Salinarimonas sp.: one gene and its partners. The protein of the gene in region 1 interacts with the protein of each later gene in a pairwise test. Links are inferred from orthologs where the notes say so. Each region holds a gene or a part of one and is shown in the gene's direction. Other genes may lie near its edges.

Evidence for each region. The genes of interacting proteins can lie anywhere in the genome.
Region 2: the proteins of ssb (region 1) and recO interact in binary tests that used the Escherichia coli proteins (3 or more experiments, as listed by UniProt). The link is inferred for Salinarimonas sp. from one-to-one orthologs.
Region 3: the proteins of ssb (region 1) and ABL310_RS19435 interact in binary tests that used the Escherichia coli proteins (3 or more experiments, as listed by UniProt). The link is inferred for Salinarimonas sp. from one-to-one orthologs.

What each region holds. Positions count from the first base shown.
Region 1 is NZ_CP157794.1:1,265,498-1,271,475, reverse strand. What follows is about bases 1,654-4,379. They hold ssb (single-stranded DNA-binding protein), read left to right. Parts: upstream 1,654-2,609; coding sequence 2,610-3,149; downstream 3,150-4,379. Other genes in these bases: ABL310_RS05885 (HAMP domain-containing methyl-accepting chemotaxis protein), read right to left, coding at 3,209-4,379; ABL310_RS05895 (transcriptional regulator), read left to right, coding at 2,001-2,465; ABL310_RS05900 (DUF4258 domain-containing protein), read left to right, coding at 1,654-1,976. In the rest of the region: ABL310_RS05910 (S-methyl-5'-thioadenosine phosphorylase), read left to right, coding at 46-921; ABL310_RS05905 (adenine phosphoribosyltransferase), read left to right, coding at 968-1,513; more of ABL310_RS05900, read left to right, coding at 1,650-1,653; more of ABL310_RS05885, read right to left, coding at 4,380-5,371; ABL310_RS05880 (hypothetical protein), read right to left, coding at 5,570-5,821. UniProt on the Escherichia coli protein: Plays an important role in DNA replication, recombination and repair. Binds to ssDNA and to an array of partner proteins to recruit them to their sites of action during DNA metabolism. Acts as a sliding platform that migrates on DNA via reptation.
Region 2 is NZ_CP157794.1:2,699,605-2,704,312, reverse strand. What follows is about bases 22-2,830. They hold recO (DNA repair protein RecO), read left to right. Parts: upstream 22-966; coding sequence 967-1,695; downstream 1,696-2,830. Other genes in these bases: ABL310_RS12495 (acyl-CoA dehydrogenase family protein), read right to left, coding at 2,416-2,830; ABL310_RS12500 (antibiotic biosynthesis monooxygenase), read left to right, coding at 2,059-2,403; ABL310_RS12505 (hypothetical protein), read right to left, coding at 1,705-1,977; era (GTPase Era), read left to right, coding at 22-953. Outside these bases: rnc (ribonuclease III), read left to right, coding at 1-7; more of era, read left to right, coding at 1-21; more of ABL310_RS12495, read right to left, coding at 2,831-3,576; ABL310_RS12490 (hypothetical protein), read left to right, coding at 3,803-4,060; ABL310_RS12485 (DUF4212 domain-containing protein), read left to right, coding at 4,357-4,614; ABL310_RS12480 (sodium:solute symporter family protein), read left to right, coding at 4,622-4,708. UniProt on the Escherichia coli protein: Involved in DNA repair and RecF pathway recombination.
Region 3 is NZ_CP157794.1:4,150,416-4,155,309, reverse strand. Bases 22-3,016 are described here. They hold ABL310_RS19435 (primosomal protein N'), read left to right. Parts: upstream 22-426; coding sequence 427-2,607; downstream 2,608-3,016. Other genes in these bases: ABL310_RS19430 (DUF1045 domain-containing protein), read right to left, coding at 2,811-3,016; ABL310_RS19440 (tyrosine recombinase XerC), read right to left, coding at 22-339. In the rest of the region: more of ABL310_RS19440, read right to left, coding at 1-21; more of ABL310_RS19430, read right to left, coding at 3,017-3,518; ABL310_RS19425 (gamma-glutamyltransferase), read right to left, coding at 3,515-4,894.

The sequences.
Region 1 (5,978 bases):
ACTTCGCGCTAGCATCGCGCCGGAACAACCGAAGGGGTAGAGACCATGACGCGCGCGGTACTGGGCGTGATCGGAGGATCGGGCGTATACGACCTGCCCGGGATGGAGGACGTTCGCGAGGAGCGGATCGCATCGCCCTGGGGCGAGCCGTCCGACGCCCTCAGGATCGGACGCATCGCGGACACGACCGTGGTGTTCCTGCCGCGCCACGGGCGCGGGCACCGCATGTCCCCCTCCGACATCGACTACCGCGCCAACATCGACGCGTTGAAGCGCGCCGGCGTCACCGACATCGTCTCGCTCTCGGCCTGCGGCTCGTTCAAGGACGAGCTGCCGCCGGGCTGCTTCGTCCTCGTCGACCAGTTCGTCGACCGCACCTACAAGCGCGAGAGCTCTTTCTTCGGCAAGGGCTGCGTCGCCCATGTCTCGATGGCCCATCCCGTCGGCCCGCTGCTGCAGCAGCGCCTCTACGACGCCGGCGTCGCCGAGGGCCTCGACGTGCGCAAGAACGGCACGTACGTGTGCATGGAGGGGCCGCAATTCTCCAGCCTGGCCGAGAGCGTCTCCTACAAGCACATGGGCTACGACGTGATCGGCATGACCAACATGCCCGAGGCCAAGCTCGCCCGGGAGGCCGAGATCACCTACGCGACCGTAGCCATGGTGACCGATTACGATTGCTGGCATCCGGACCACGCGGTCGTCGACGTCGCAGCCGTGATCGCGGTGGTGAAGGCCAACGCCGCCAATGCCGCCAAGCTCGTCGCGCGGGTCGCGCGGGACTTCCCGGCGGAGCACGAGCCCTGCCCCGTCGGCTCGGACACGGCCCTCGAGGTCGCGATCATGACGGCGCCGGAGATGCGCGACCCCGCCCTGGTCGCCAAGCTGGACGCCGTGGCCGGCCGCGTGCTCAATCGCTGACCGAATCGCCCGCCTACCACCGAGACGCCGACGCAGGACCCCGATCATGGACACGCTCGCCGATCACGACATCAAGTCCGCCATCCGCACCATCCCGGACTACCCCAAGCCCGGCATCATGTTCCGGGACATCACCACCCTGCTGGGCGACACCCGCGCCTTCCGGCGCACCATCGACGAGCTGGTGAACCCCTATGCCGGCACCAAGGTCGACAAGATCGCCGGCATCGAGGCCCGCGGCTTCATCGTCGGCGGCGCCATGGCCCACCAGCTTTCGGCGGGCTTCGTGCCGATCCGTAAGAAGGGCAAGCTGCCGCACCAGGTGGTCAGCGTCGCCTACGCGCTGGAATACGGCTCCGACGAGATCGAGATCCACGCCGACGCGCTGGTCGCGGGCGAGCGGGTGGTGCTCGTCGACGACCTGATCGCCACCGGCGGCACGGCGACCGCCGCCGTCGAGCTCTTGCGCCGCATCGGCGCCGAGGTCGTGGCCTGCTGCTTCGTCGTCGACCTGCCCGACCTCGGCGGCGCCGCGCGCCTGCGGGGAATGGGGGTCGAGGTGCGGTCGCTGGTGGCGTTCGAGGGGCATTGAGGACGGGGAACGCGCACACAATTTCGGCCCCGGGCACACCCGTGACCCCAATTTAATCTTGCATTTTCCGTGCGGCGTTTTACCTATGGCGGGGAACTTATCACGGTGATAAGTGTACGCCCTGGGAAGGATGCTGATGGGTGGAGAGCCGTGGGACCCCTCCGAAGCGACAAGACGGATACGCGCGATCGCGAAGCATCATTCGCTGAACGTGACTTACACGCATCATGCGCGCGAGCAGATGCTCAAACGAGACCTCATTCTGGGTGACGTCCTGTACGTTCTGAAAAATGGCTTCGTTCACGATTCCGCACAGGCATCAACGCGCCCCGGCTACTACAAATACCGGATGCAAACAAGTACGCCGAACTCAGGGCAGCGCGATGTGCGTGTCGTTGTGATCCCGGACGAGAGGTCATTTTGGGTGAAGGTCGTCACCGTGATGTGGGTTGACGAGCCCTAATCCTCACCGCCAAGGAGAACAGAGATGCCTGCCTATCAATATGTCGAGAGCGGGCTCGATAACGTGCTCATCGAAGGCGCAACGTTCATGGTGTCCGACGACGCCGGTGAGAGCTGCATCGACATACCGAATGTAAACGGACTGCATCACGCGATCGCTGAGGCCATCGTCAACAAGCGTACCAGCATCACCGGGAAGGAACTTCGGTTCCTCCGTACGGAGATGGCAATGACGCAGTCCGAGCTGGCTGCAGTGGTTCATCGCGAGCCGCTGGCTATCAGTCGCTGGGAAAGGGGCGAAGTCGAGATCGACCGCAACGCCGAAGCGCTGATCCGGCTGTACGCGGTGGAGGAGCTGGGGCTGGAGGATGCGCCCGGCGTCGGTGAGGTAGCCGCCTGGTGCGTTCCGAATGGTAGCGACCCGACGATCATCATCGACGGCTCGGACCCCGACAATTATCGTTCCAAGCCGCTGGCTAACGCAGCCTAAGAAACGCCCGAGCGCTCTGCGCTCGGGTTATTGACTCTGGAACAAAGATAGAACTATTTTTTCGGTAGTGGACGAGCCTCGCGGCCCCTTGCTCGCGCGGCCCGCGGGGCGCACAAAGCCCTGGAGCGCAAGACAGCGGAGGCGATGATGGCCGGCGTGAACAAGGTGATCCTGGTGGGCAATCTCGGGCGCGATCCCGAGGTGCGACGCACCTCGAACGGCGACCCGGTCGTGAACCTCCGGCTCGCCACGACGGAGACGTGGCGCGACAAGGGCACGGGCGAGCGCCGCGAGAAGACCGAGTGGCACAGCGTGGTGATCTTCAACGAGCCCCTCGGCCGCATCGCCGAGCAATATCTGAAGAAGGGCTCGTCGGTGTATATCGAGGGCCAGCTCCAGACCCGGAAGTGGACAGACCGGGAAGGCAACGAGAAGTACACGACCGAGATCGTGCTCCAGCGCTATCGCGGCGAGCTCACCCTGCTTGGCGGCCGCGGAGGCGGCGGCGGCGGGGGCGGCGGCGACTACGAGGGCGGCGGCGACGAGTACGGCGGCGGCGGCGACGATTTCGGCCGCTCCTCCCCGATGGAGCGCCGCCCGGCCACGGCCGGCGGCAGCGGCGGCCAGCAGGGCGGCGGCGGCTCCTCGCGCTACAACGATCTCGACGACGACATCCCGTTCTGAGGGTCGGCGCGAGGAGGGCGGCGTTTCGCCGCCCTCCCGCTCTTCCGGAGAGCGCGCGCTCAGGCCGCCCGCGCCTCGTCGTGACGGATCTGGCCGAGGAACTCTCGCATTCGCAGGCGCAACATCTCCGCCTGGCGCGACAGCTCGCCCGACGCCGAGAGCACCTGGCTCGCGGCAGAGCCCGTCTCGTCGGCGGCCGCGCCCACGCTCGCGATGCTGGCGTCCACCTCGCCCGTGCGCGCAGCCGCCTGACCGATATTGGACGAGATCTCGCCGGTCGCCGCGCCCTGCTGCTCGAGCGCAGAGGAGATGCTCGCCATGCCCTCGCTGATCGAGCCGATGGTGCGCCCGATGGCGCCGATCGTCCCAACCGCGGCGTTCGTCGCCGTCTGCATGCCGGAGATCTGCTGAGCGATCTCGTCCGTCGCCTTCGCCGTCTGGTCGGCGAGCGTCTTCACCTCGGCGGCCACGACCGCGAAGCCCTTCCCGGCCGCGCCCGCACGCGCCGCCTCGATCGTGGCGTTGAGCGCGAGCAGGTTGGTCTGGGCGGCGATGCCGGAAATCAGCTCGACCACGTTGCCGATGCGCTGCGCCGTCGCGGAAAGCGCCTCGATCTCCGCGTTCGAGCGCTCGGCTTCCGAGACGGCGTGCCGCGCCGTGCCGTTGGCCTGGGAGGTCTGGCGCCCGATCTCGGCGACGGAGCTCGACAATTCCTCGACCGTGCCGGCCACGGCCTGGACGTTGCCGCTCGCGGCGGAGGACGCCGCGCGCACGGCCGCGGATTGACGGCTCGTCTCCTCGGCGGTGGCGGAGAGGCTCCGGGCCGCGCTTTCCAGCTCCGTCGCCGCCGACGCGATCTGGTCGATCAGCGCGCCGACGGAGGCCTCGAAGTCGCCGGCGAGCCGCGCCATGGCGGCACGCTTCTCGGCCTCCTGCCGCGCCTCGACCTCGGCCTGCTCGGCCCGCAGGCGCTCCACCTCGATGGCGTTCTCCTTGAAGACGACCACGGCGCGGGCCATGGCGCCGATCTCGTCGGCGCGCTCGGCGCCGGCGATCTCGGTGTCGAGCGCGCCGCCGGCGAGCCGGGCCATGGCGTCCGTGAGACGCTCGATGGGACGGGTGACGCGAGCGAGGACGAGCCGGACGGCCGCGAGCGACGCGAGAACGGCGAGGGCGAGCGCGATGGCCGAGAGCGTCATGCCCCGACGCTGCTCCTGCGCCTCGCGGGCGACGAGCCCCGCGGAATGACGGGTAGCGGCCTCGGAGAGGGCGAGGATCGACCCGATGCCGTCCGTCGCGGCCGTGATCCACTGCCCGGCCGACAGGGGATAGGGCGCGCCGGCTGCGCTCGCCGCGTAGACTTGCGTGCGCACCTCGCCGAACCGGCCGAAGAAGCGCGAGCGAACCGCCGCGATCGCCGCGGCCAGCTCCGGGCCACCGACCTCGCGTCGCTCGAAGGCCTCCACCGTGCTCCAGGACGCCTCGACCCGTCCGCGCAGGGCGCCCAGCCGGCTCAGATCCTCGGCCGAGAGCCGGCCTCCGGCGGCGATCGCGGCCCCGATCTGCGCGCGCTCGCGCCCGGCGAACTCGCTCATCGTGAACACGGCGTCGCGCAGCTCCTGCGTGAGCTGCAGCTCCGCCGCGATCGTCTCCGGGAGCACGTAGGCCGCCTGACGCAACGACTGCGACGCCATGATCAGGCGCGTCGCGGTCGGTAGCCACTCGGCGGCGACCCCGGTCGAGCGCTGCAGGACCGGGCGCTGAAGCGCCTCGTCCGCGCGCCGCCGCACCCCCGCCAGCGCCGCGTGCGCCGCCTCGGCCTCCGCGAGCAGGGCGGCCTTGTTCGGGAAGTCGGTTCCCGTCTCGATCGACGCGACGGCCTCGGCGAAGGCGGCGTCCCCCCTGCTCCTCAGCGCGGCGAGCTGCGCGACGAGCTCCGCGGAGGCGGGATCGGGCGCGTTCAGCGCCGCATACGTCGTGCCGCGCTCGAGCGCCCAAGCGGCGGCGCTGCCCATGAGGAGGCTGGCCTTCTCGTCGCTCTGCGCCGTCGTGGTCGCGTTCTCGAGCCGATCCACGCTTTCGGCCAGGTCCAGCCCACCGAGCGCGATCGCGACGGCGGCGAGCAGCGCCACCACACCGATGACACTATTCCGGATGGTAAGACGCGTTTTTCCTGCGCCCCCGGCAAGCGGACCCGCATTCTTGACGTTGCTGTTCGACATGAGAACACCTGACGAAGTCTACACCTAACTCCGATCGGATGCTCGCGCGCGAATGAACAAACCCATAAAGACCCCGTCCGAGACGTGAACTTCTATGGAACCCCGTACTCTTACGTAATGATTATTTTCTCACACACAGCATCGACGCCTTCGCCCGACGCGTGGTTTCATCATTTGCGTCCAGCCGCGGGCGCACCCCTATTCCGACGGCGCGTTCGCCTGCGGGCGCAGCCGTCGCAGCAGCAGCCCGAGTCCGTAGGTGAGCTGCAGCATCGCGGCGAGGCCCGCCGCGCGGCCGACGAGCACGGCCGTCGGCAGGTCGGCCAGCGCATCCATGATCACCTGCGTCGCGAGCCCGAGCATCAGCCCGAGCGCGAAGGCCGGCAGGCCGAGATAGACGCCCGCCGTGAGGCCGAACACGGCTCCCGTCGCGAGGAGCACGACGTACATCCGCCCGCCACCTCCGTTCCCACACGCGCGGTCGCACCGCGCTCGCCGAATAACATAGCATAATTTCGATACGTGCACGGCCCGGCTCGACGGTTCTCACAGGATCCGCACGCGGGAACCCCGGCGCGACCTTCGCCGTTCGCTCGTCCCGTATCCC
Region 2 (4,708 bases), 1.4 Mb from region 1 along the record:
AGCATGAGGACGAGACCCCCGCAGGTGCGGGCGAGGAGACGGGCGAGGTGGGCGCGGGGCCGACGACGGCGGGCTTCGTCGCGCTGATCGGCGCGCCCAACGCCGGCAAGTCGACGCTGCTCAACCAGCTCGTCGGCACCAAGGTGTCGATCGTCTCGCGCAAGGTGCAGACGACGCGTGCGCTGGTGCGCGGCATCGCCATCCAGGGCCGCGCGCAGATCGTCTTCGTCGACACGCCGGGCATCTTCAAGCCCAAGCGCCGGCTCGACCGGGCGATGGTCACCTCGGCCTGGGGCGGCGCCGCGGACGCGGACGCCGTGTGCCTGCTCGTCGACGCGCGCAAGGGCATCGACGACGAGGTCGAGGCCATCGTCGCGAAGCTCGCCGAGGTGCGCCGGCCGAAGATCCTCGTCCTCAACAAGATCGACGTGATCGAGCGCACGAAGCTGCTCGCCCTCGCCGCCGCGCTCAACGAGAAGGCCTCCTTCGACCACACCTTCATGATCTCGGCGCTCAAGGGCGACGGCGTCGAGCGGCTGATGGAGACGCTGGCCGGCATGATGCCGGAGGGCCCCTGGCTCTACCCGGAGGACCAGATCTCGGACGCGCCGCTGCGCATGCTCGCCGCCGAGATCACCCGCGAGAAGATCTACGAGCGCCTCCACGAGGAGCTGCCCTACGAGAGCCACGTCGAGACCGAGAGCTGGGAGGCGCGCCCGGACGGCTCGGCTCGCGTCGAGCAGACGATCTACGTGGCCCGCGAGAGCCAGCGCAAGATCGTGCTCGGCGAGGGCGGGCGCACCATCAAGGCCATCGGCCAGTCGGCGCGCAAGGACATCGCCGAGGCCGCCGAGCACCCGGTCCACCTCTTCCTGTTCGTGAAGGTGCGCGAGCGCTGGGTCGACGATCCGGAGCGCTACCGGGCGATGGGGCTCGAGTTTCCGAAGGGGTGAGAGGCGCCCGGCCATGGAATGGAGCGACGACGGCATCGTTCTCGGCGCCCGCTCCCATGGCGAGAGCGGCGCGATCCTCGAGCTGCTGACCAAGGCGCACGGCCGCCATCTCGGCTATCTCCACGGCGGGCGCTCGAAGCGGCTCGCGGCCGTGATCCAGCCGGGCAACACCGTCGCGGCGAGCTGGCGCGCGCGGATCGACGAGCAGATGGGGACCTACACGGTCGAGCCGCTGGTCGCGCGCTCCGGCGCGCTGATGGGCTCGCGCCTCGCGCTCTACGGCCTGGGCACGATGGCGGCGCTGCTGCGGGCGCTGCCGGAGCGCGACCCGCATCCGGCGCTCTACGCGGCCGCGGAGGCGCTCGTGTCTCATCTCGACGACCCGGAGATCGCGCCGCGCCTGTTCGTCGCCTTCGAGCTCGCGCTCCTCGCGGAGCTCGGCTTCGGCCTCGATCTCGCCCGCTGCGCGGCGACCGGCGCGCAGGAGGGGCTCGTCTACGTCTCGCCGAAGACCGGGCGCGCCGTCTCGCGCGAGGCGGGGGCGCCCTATGCGGAGCGGCTCCTGCCGCTGCCGGCCTTCCTGTCGAGCCGGGAGACGGACGCGGACCCGCCGCCGCGGGAGCTCGCACAGGGCTTCGCCCTGACCGGCCATTTCCTGGAACGCTACGTCTTCGCGCCGCGCGACCTCGCCCTCCCGCCCGAGCGCGCCCGCTTCGTCGCGCTTCTCGCCCGGGAGGACTGACGCTCCGGCTCAGAAGAAGTAGACGAAGATCAGGATCACCGCGACGACGAACACCACGGTCGAGATCACGCCGAGCTTGCCCATGTAGCGGGCCTGGGCGTTCTCGTCCGGGTTCGGGTCGACGTTCTCGATCTCGCCCGGCGGCAGGCGGCGCGGAGGGCCCCCGGTGCGGCGGCGCTTCCAGGTCTGGTAGGCGCCGAAGGCGATCGCGAGCCCCAGCAGGATGGGCATCACGATGATGGTCAAAGACCAGATGAGACCCTGTGCACCGTCGACTTCCACGCCGTGTCCTCCTATTGACGCTACGCTCGCGAGGTCAACCGGACGCGGGCGGCGACGGTTCCGGCCGGGAACGAGGGCGACATGCAGGTGATCATCTTCGAGGTCTGGCCGAACGAGGGGAAGCGCGCCGACTACATGGCCATGGCCGCCGAGCTGCGGGGCCTGCTCGAGACCATCCCCGGCTTCGTCTCGGTCGAGCGCTTCGAGAGCCTGACCGAGCCCGGCAAGCTGCTCTCGCTCTCGTTCTGGGAGGACGAGGACGCCATCGCGGCCTGGCGCGAGACCCGCGCCCACCGCGTCGCCCAGGCGCTCGGTCGCGCCGAGATGTTCGCCGACTATCGGCTGCGCGTCGCGGCGGTGTCGCGCGATTACGGCATGACCGATCGCGCCCAGGCGCCGCAGGACAGCCGCGCCGCGCACGGGTGAGGCGTGCCGCCCTCAATACGAGCGCGGCAGCCCCAGAACGTGCTCGGCGAGATGGGCGAGGATCAGGTTCGTCGAGATCGGCGCGACCTGGTAGAGCCGCGTCTCGCGGAACTTGCGCTCGACGTCGTATTCCGCCGCGAAGCCGAAGCCGCCATGGGTCTGGACGCAGACGTTGGCGGCCTCGAAGGAGGCGTCGGCGGCGAGCATCTTGGCCATGTTCGCCTCCGCCCCGCAGGCCTCGCCGGCCTCGTAGAGCCGCGCCGCCTCGCGTACCATCAGCTCCGCCGCGCGCATCTGCGCATAGGCCTTGGCGATGGGGAACTGGACGCCCTGGTTCTGGCCGATGGGGCGGCCGAAGACCACGCGCTCCCTGGCGTAGGCGCCCGCCCTGTCGATGAACCACTTGGCGTCGCCGACGCATTCGGCGGCGATGAGGATGCGCTCGGCGTTCATCCCCGAGAGGATGTAGCGGAAGCCACGGCCCTCCTCGCCGATCAGGTTCTCGGCCGGCACCCGCAGGTCGTCGAAGAAGATCTCCGTCGTCGCGTGGTTCATCATCGTGCGGATCGGCCTGAGCGTGAGCCCGTTCCCCAGCGCCGCGCGCATGTCGACGAGGAAGACCGAGAGCCCGTCCGTCCGCTTGGCGCAGGCCTCGCGCGGCGTGGTGCGGGCGAGAAGGATCATCAGGTCGGAATGGGCGGCCCGGCTCGTCCAGATCTTCTGCCCGTTGACGACGTAATGGTCGCCCTCGCGCCGCGCCGTGGTGCGCAGGGCCGTCGTGTCGGTGCCCGACGTCGGCTCGGTGACGCCGAAGGCCTGGAGCCGCAGGCGGCCCGCGGCGATGTCGGGCAGGAAGCGCGCCTTCTGCGCGTCCGAGCCGTGGCGCAGCAGCGTGCCCATGACGTACATCTGCGCGTGGCAGGCGGCGCCGTTGCCGCCGGAGCGCTGGATCTCCTCGAGGATCGCCGCCGCTGCCGAGAGCGGCAGCCCGGCGCCGCCGTACTCCTCGGGGATCAGCGCGGCGAGATAGCCGGCTTCGGTCAGCGCCTCGACGAAGGCGGTGGGATAGGCGCCCTCGCGGTCGAGCGCGCGCCAATAGGCGTCCGGAAACGCCTCGCAGAGCTTCGCCACCGCCTCCCGGATCTCGCGATGGTCCTCGGTCGTCGTCCGCATCCGCGCCTCCGTGTCGAACACACCAGATCTAGCTAACCGGCGCGGCGCCGTCTGGCCAGAAGGCGGTGAGGCCACCTCGGATTCGCATTCGGCGCGTGGGTGACGCGGCCCGGCGCGCACCGGCGGCGGCGCGCAACTCGTTCGTCTGCAAAGGATTGGGGCGACGAACTACGTCTTTTCGCATGATTCGCGCGTGGTACGCTCGCCTCGATCATGGGGGCACGCCATGAATATGCAGTTGCACGATAGTCTGCGCCCCGGCTCTTGGGGACAGGTCTTCAATCTCTTCCGCCGCCGGGGATCGGACCTCGTCTGCGCGGTGCCGCTCGACCGGGCGATTCCTCCTTTCGTCGACGACGAATGGGAATATCTGTGCGAGGCGGACGCCGCTTCGTCGCTGCCCGGATTCGACTACGGCAGCGTCGCCGGCCGAGCGCGCCGGCATGGCTTTTCCTTCTTCCGCACGGGTCCGCGCGCCGCCTGAGCGCCGTGCTCCGCCTTGCCGCGAACCGTCTTCGGGTCTTGCGAAAACAATCCGGGCCCCCGGCGAAATACCTTGGTATTTCCACGCATTAGCCGAATGTCCTGGTTACGGCGCCGTTCGACTCGGTCATAGAGTGTCGCACGCTCGGTTCCGCACAGGCGGAACGGGGCAGCCGCGTCGCGCCGGGGAGGGTGCGAGACGGGACGCCTGGCATGCGCATCATCGCGTAGGCCGTGGCTCCGGTTCCGGAAAGGGGACGCGGCGGGGGAACCGCAAAACTCAGGTGGGCGCACATGATGAGCCAAAACGACCGCGATCAGAAATACTGGAAGGCGAATCTCAGCCTCGTCCGCAACTGCCTCATCGTCTGGGCGGTCGTGGCGTTCGGCTTCGCCATCATCCTGCGGCCGCTCCTGTCCGGCATCCAGTTCGGAGGCACGGACCTGGGCTTCTGGTTCGCGCAGCAGGGGTCGATCATCGTCTTCCTGGCGCTGATCTTCTTCTACGCATGGCGAATGAACAAGCTCGATCGCGACTTCGGCGTCGAGGAGTGAGGCGGCAATGGAAACGCAAACCCTCATCTACATCGTCGTCGGCGCGACCTTCGCGCTCTATATCGGCATCGCCATCTGGGCGCGCGCCGGCTCG
Region 3 (4,894 bases), 2.9 Mb from region 1 along the record:
GCGTTTGGGGCCTCGCACGGCCGCGATCCCGGACATCTCGACGCCTGCGTCGCGCGCGAGCCGCCGCGCGAAGCCGCGCACGGCGGCGAGCTTGCGCGAGAGCGTGGCGTCGACGGCGCCCTCCCGTCGTCTGGCGGCGAGGAAGGCGCGCAGATCCCGCGCCGGCAGAGCCGCGATCGCGGCCGCATCCGGAGGCGCGCCGAGATGCTCGGCGAGGAAGGCGAGGAATTGCCGGATGTCGCGTCCATAGGCCTCGATCGTGTTCGGCGCGTAGCGCCTCTCGGTCGCGAGGGCGACGAGATGGGCGCGCAGGGCGGCGTCGACGTCGGGGGCGATCATCACGGGGCTCGACCGTAGCGCCGGCTGGCGCGATGGCGTAAGTCTCGTCGCGCAGGCTCACCAAAGCGTCAACGCGCAACCGATCTCATGTCCCAGACGCTGGCGGACGTCCTCGTCCCGCTGCCCCTCGACACCCTGTTCAGCTACCGCCTGCCGGAGGGCTATCGCCCGCGGGTCGGGGAGACCGTGCGCGCGCCCTTCGGCCAGCGCGAGGTGGCCGGCGTGGTCTGGGGCCTGCGCGAGGGGGCGGGCGACAATCTCAAGACCCTGTCGGGACCGCTGGAGGGGCCGCACTTCGCCGAGCCGCTGCGGAAGCTGATCGACTTCGTCGCCCGCTGGACCCTGGCGCCCCGCGGGGCCGTGCTCGCCATGGCCCTCAAGCTCCCCGACGAGAGCCGCCCCGAGGCGCCGCGCGTCGGCGTGCGCGCCACGGGCGCGCTGCCCAGGCGGATGACGCCGGCTCGCGAGCGCGTGCTCGCCGCCGCCGCCGACGGCCTGGCGCGGCCCAAGCGCGAGCTCGCCCTCGCCGCGGGGGTGAGCGCCGGCGTCGTCGACGGGCTCGTCGACGAGGGCGCGCTCGAGGCGCTCGCGCTCGCGGAGCCGCCGCGCCCCGCGCCGGATCCGGCCCACGCCGCCCCGCGCCTGTCGCCGGCCCAGGCCGACGCCGCCGCCGCCCTCGCCGCTGCCGTGCGCGCGACGGGGGAGGGGCCGCCGCCGCCGGTCCTGCTCGAGGGCGTCACCGGCGCGGGCAAGACGGAGGTCTATTTCGAGGCCATCGCCGAGGCCCTGCGGCAGGGCGGGCAGAGCCTGATCCTGATGCCGGAGATCGCGCTCACGGGCCAGTTCCTCGAGCGCTTCGCCCGCCGCTTCGGCGTGCGCCCCGCCGCCTGGCACTCCGCCGTCACCGGCCGGCGGCGCGAGCGGCTCTACGCCGACGTCGCCTCCGGCGCGGCGACGGTCGTCGTCGGCGCGCGCTCGGCGCTCTTCCTGCCCTATGCCGACCTCAAGCTCGTCGTCGTCGACGAGGAGCACGACGCTGGCTACAAGCAGGAGGACGGCGTCCATTACCACGCCCGCGACATGGCGGTGATCCGCGCCCGGCTCGAGCCCGCCGCGATCGTGCTCGCCTCCGCGACCCCCTCGCTCGAGAGCCGGGTCAACGCCGAGCGCGGGCGCTACGCCCATATCCGCCTGCCCGAGCGCTTCGGCGGGCGCACGCTGCCCGACATCGCGGCGATCGACATGCGCGCCAACGGCCCGCCGCAGGGGCGCTGGATCGCGCCGCCGCTCGCGGCGGCGGTGGAGGCCGCGACGGCGCGCGGCGAGCAGGCGCTGCTCTTCCTCAACCGCCGGGGCTTCGCGCCGCTCACGCTCTGCCGCGCCTGCGGGCATCGCTACGAGTGCCCGAACTGCACCGCCTGGCTCGTCGAGCACCGTTTCCGCCGGGCGCTCGTCTGCCATCATTGCGGCCATGTCGAGCGCCGGCCGGACCATTGCCCGTCCTGCGGCGGGGTCGACACGATCACGCCCTGCGGGCCCGGCGTCGAGCGCATCGCCGAGGAGGCGGCGACCCTCTTTCCGGGCAAGCGTGTCATCACGCTTTCCTCCGACTTCCCCGGCGGCGCCGAGCGCATGCGCGCGGAGCTCGACGCCGTCGCCGAGGGCGCCTGCGACATCGTCATCGGCACGCAGCTCGTGGCCAAGGGCCACAACTTCCCGCTCCTGTCGGTGGTGGGCGTCGTCGACGCCGATCTCGGCCTCACCTCCGGCGACCCCCGCGCGGCGGAGCGGACCTTCCAGCTGCTCCAGCAGGTGACCGGCCGCGCCGGGCGCGGCGACAAGCCCGGGCGCGCGCTGCTCCAGACCTACCAGCCCGGCCATCCCGTGATCGCGGCGCTGCTCTCGGGCGACGCCGAGCGCTTCTATTCCGAGGAGCAGGCGGCCCGCGAGGCGGCGCGCCTGCCGCCCTTCGGGCGTCTCGCGGCGCTCGTGATCGCAGGCGCCGACAAGGACGCGACCCACGCCTACGCCCGCGAGCTCGTCCGCGCGGCGCACGGCATGGGCGTTCTCGACGCCGACCTCTCCGTGCTCGGCCCGGCCGAGGCCCCGCTCGCCATGATCCGCGGCCGCCACCGCGTGCGCATCCTGGTCCGCGCCGCCCGCGATCGCGACCTCCAGGGCTTCCTGCGCGACTGGCTCGCCGCCGGGCCGAAGCCGAAGGGCGGGATCCGGGTCACCGTGGACGTGGACCCGCAGAGCTTCCTGTGAGAGAGAGCATGTCATCCCCGGCCGGAGCGCCGAAGGCGCGCAGGGGAAGGGGACCCAGCACGACTCTTCGCCGCGAAGCGGCGGCATTCGGCGGCGACCAGCCGCCTGGCCGGCGGCCGAAGGAGCGCCTTCGGCGCGACATTCCGCGCTGGGTCCCCTTCCCCTGCGCCGGCTGACGCCGGCTTCGGCCGGGGATGACACCCTCACACGAACAGCACCCGCTCCCGCACCGTGAACCGGCCGCCGTCCACCTGCTCGACCAGCGCCACCTGGTCGACCAGCATCCCCGGTTCCGGCACGCGCTCGGCGTAGAGGGCGGCGAGCTCGGCCTCCAGCGTCGCGACCTGCGCGGCGGGGGCGCGGCCGGCGAGCGTCAGGTGGAAGCGGAAGAGGTCGAGGACGCCGGGATAGCCGTAGGTCATCAGGTTCTCGCGCTGGCGCTCGCTGAGGCGCTCCGGATCGCGGCGCGCGATCTCGGCGTCGGTGAGGGGCGCGCGAAAGGGCTCGAAGCCGAGCACCAGGTCGCGCTCGAGCGCGATCAGCTCCGGCGTCGGCGCGGGCTCGACGAGGGCGATGAAGGCGTCGCCGGCGGCGTTCGCGCCCACCGCCTTCACCGCGAGCCGCGGCAGCCGGAAGGCCGCGCGATCCGCGCAGAAATCGGCCAGCGCCGCGCTCAGCTGCTCCACGGTCCGGCCCTCGGCGAGACGGAAGGGCGCTTTCATCGTGGCGTGGAAGCCGTAGCGGCGCGGGTCCTCGGTGAGCCGGTGGAAGTCGCCCGGATCCTGCGAGGGCGGCACGATCTGGGGCACGTCCGCGCCGCTCTCGGCGTCGTAGCCGAGCACGCCGCAGCCGAAGGCCCACAGGTCCGAGAGCGCCTGGGGGACGAGGTAGAGACCGTAGCGGATCGTCATAGGCCGAGCGCGCCTCCGTCGGATCGCGGGTCGTGGACGGCCTCGACGCGGCCGTCGCGGGGGTGCTTCACCAGCATGCCGGCATGGCCGAGCGTATCGGAATAGGGCGCGTCGAGCACCTCGACCGGATGGCCGAGGCGCTCGAGCCCGGCGATCACGCTCTCGTCGAAGCGGCTCTCGAGCTTCAGGGTGGTCGAGCTCTCGCCCCAGGTGCGCCCGAGCAGCCAGCGCGGCGCGTCCACCGCTTCGGCCGGGGAGAGCCCGGCGCGGTAGCGCGTCAGCACCTGCGCCTGCGTCTGCGGCTGGCCGTCGCCGCCCATGCAGCCGTAGGGCACGACCCGCCCGTCGGCGAAGCGGGCCAGCGCGGGATTGAGCGTGTGGAAGGGCTTGGCCCCCGGCGCGAGCGGGTTCGCGGCGCGGGCGTCGAGCGGGAAGGCGGTGCCGCGGTTCTGCATCGTGATCCCGGTCGCCGGCAGCACGCAGCCGGAGCCGTATTCCCAGTAGACCGACTGGATGAACGACACGGCGAGCCCGTCATCGTCGATGGCGCCCATCCAGACCGTGTCCGCCTCCGAGCCCGGATGCGGATAGGGCGCGGCGCGGGACATCGAGATCTCGGCGGCGGCGCGGGCGAAGCGCTCCTCGGACAGGTGATCCTGCGCGTCCCGCGCGAGCCGCGCCGGGTCGACGGCGACGCGATCGCGCAGGCGGAACGCCTGCTTCACGGCCTCGACGAGCCCGTGATGCCAGGCCGCGTCGTCGACGCGCCCGAGCGCCAGCCGCTCGGCGATGCCGAGGATGGCGAGCGCCGCGACGCCCTGGCTCGGCGGGGGCAGGTTGTAGACGTCGAGGCCGGGCAGGCGGATCGAGAGCGGCCGCACGACGCGGGCCTCGTAGCGGCGCAGGTCCGCGCGCGTCACCGGCGCGCCGAGGCGCTCGAGGTCGGCGGCGATCTCGCGGGAGACGTCGCCCTCGTAGAAGTCCCGCAGGCCCGCCTCGGCGAGGTAGGCCAGCGTGTCGGCGAGCTTCGTCAGCCGCCGCGGCGCGCCGGCGGCGGGCGGCTCGCCGTCGAGGAAGTAGCTCTCGACGAAGCCCGGCGCCGCCCTCAGGTCGGCGTGCGCGGTGGGGAGATCCGTGCGCGCCCAGTAGCGCGCCTCGCTCGGCGAGACGGGCGTCCCCTCGCGGGCCCGACGGATGGCGTCGGCGAGCAGCGTCGCGAGCGGGAGGCGCCCGCCGCGCGCGCGCGCCAGCTCGCCCGCGAGCCGCCAGCCGTCGATCGTGCCGGGCACGGTCAGCGCCGCGAGGGGGCCGCGGGAGGGAATGGTCTCGTGCCCGCGGTCGAGATAGAAGGCCGGCGTCGCGCGCGCGCCCGCGAA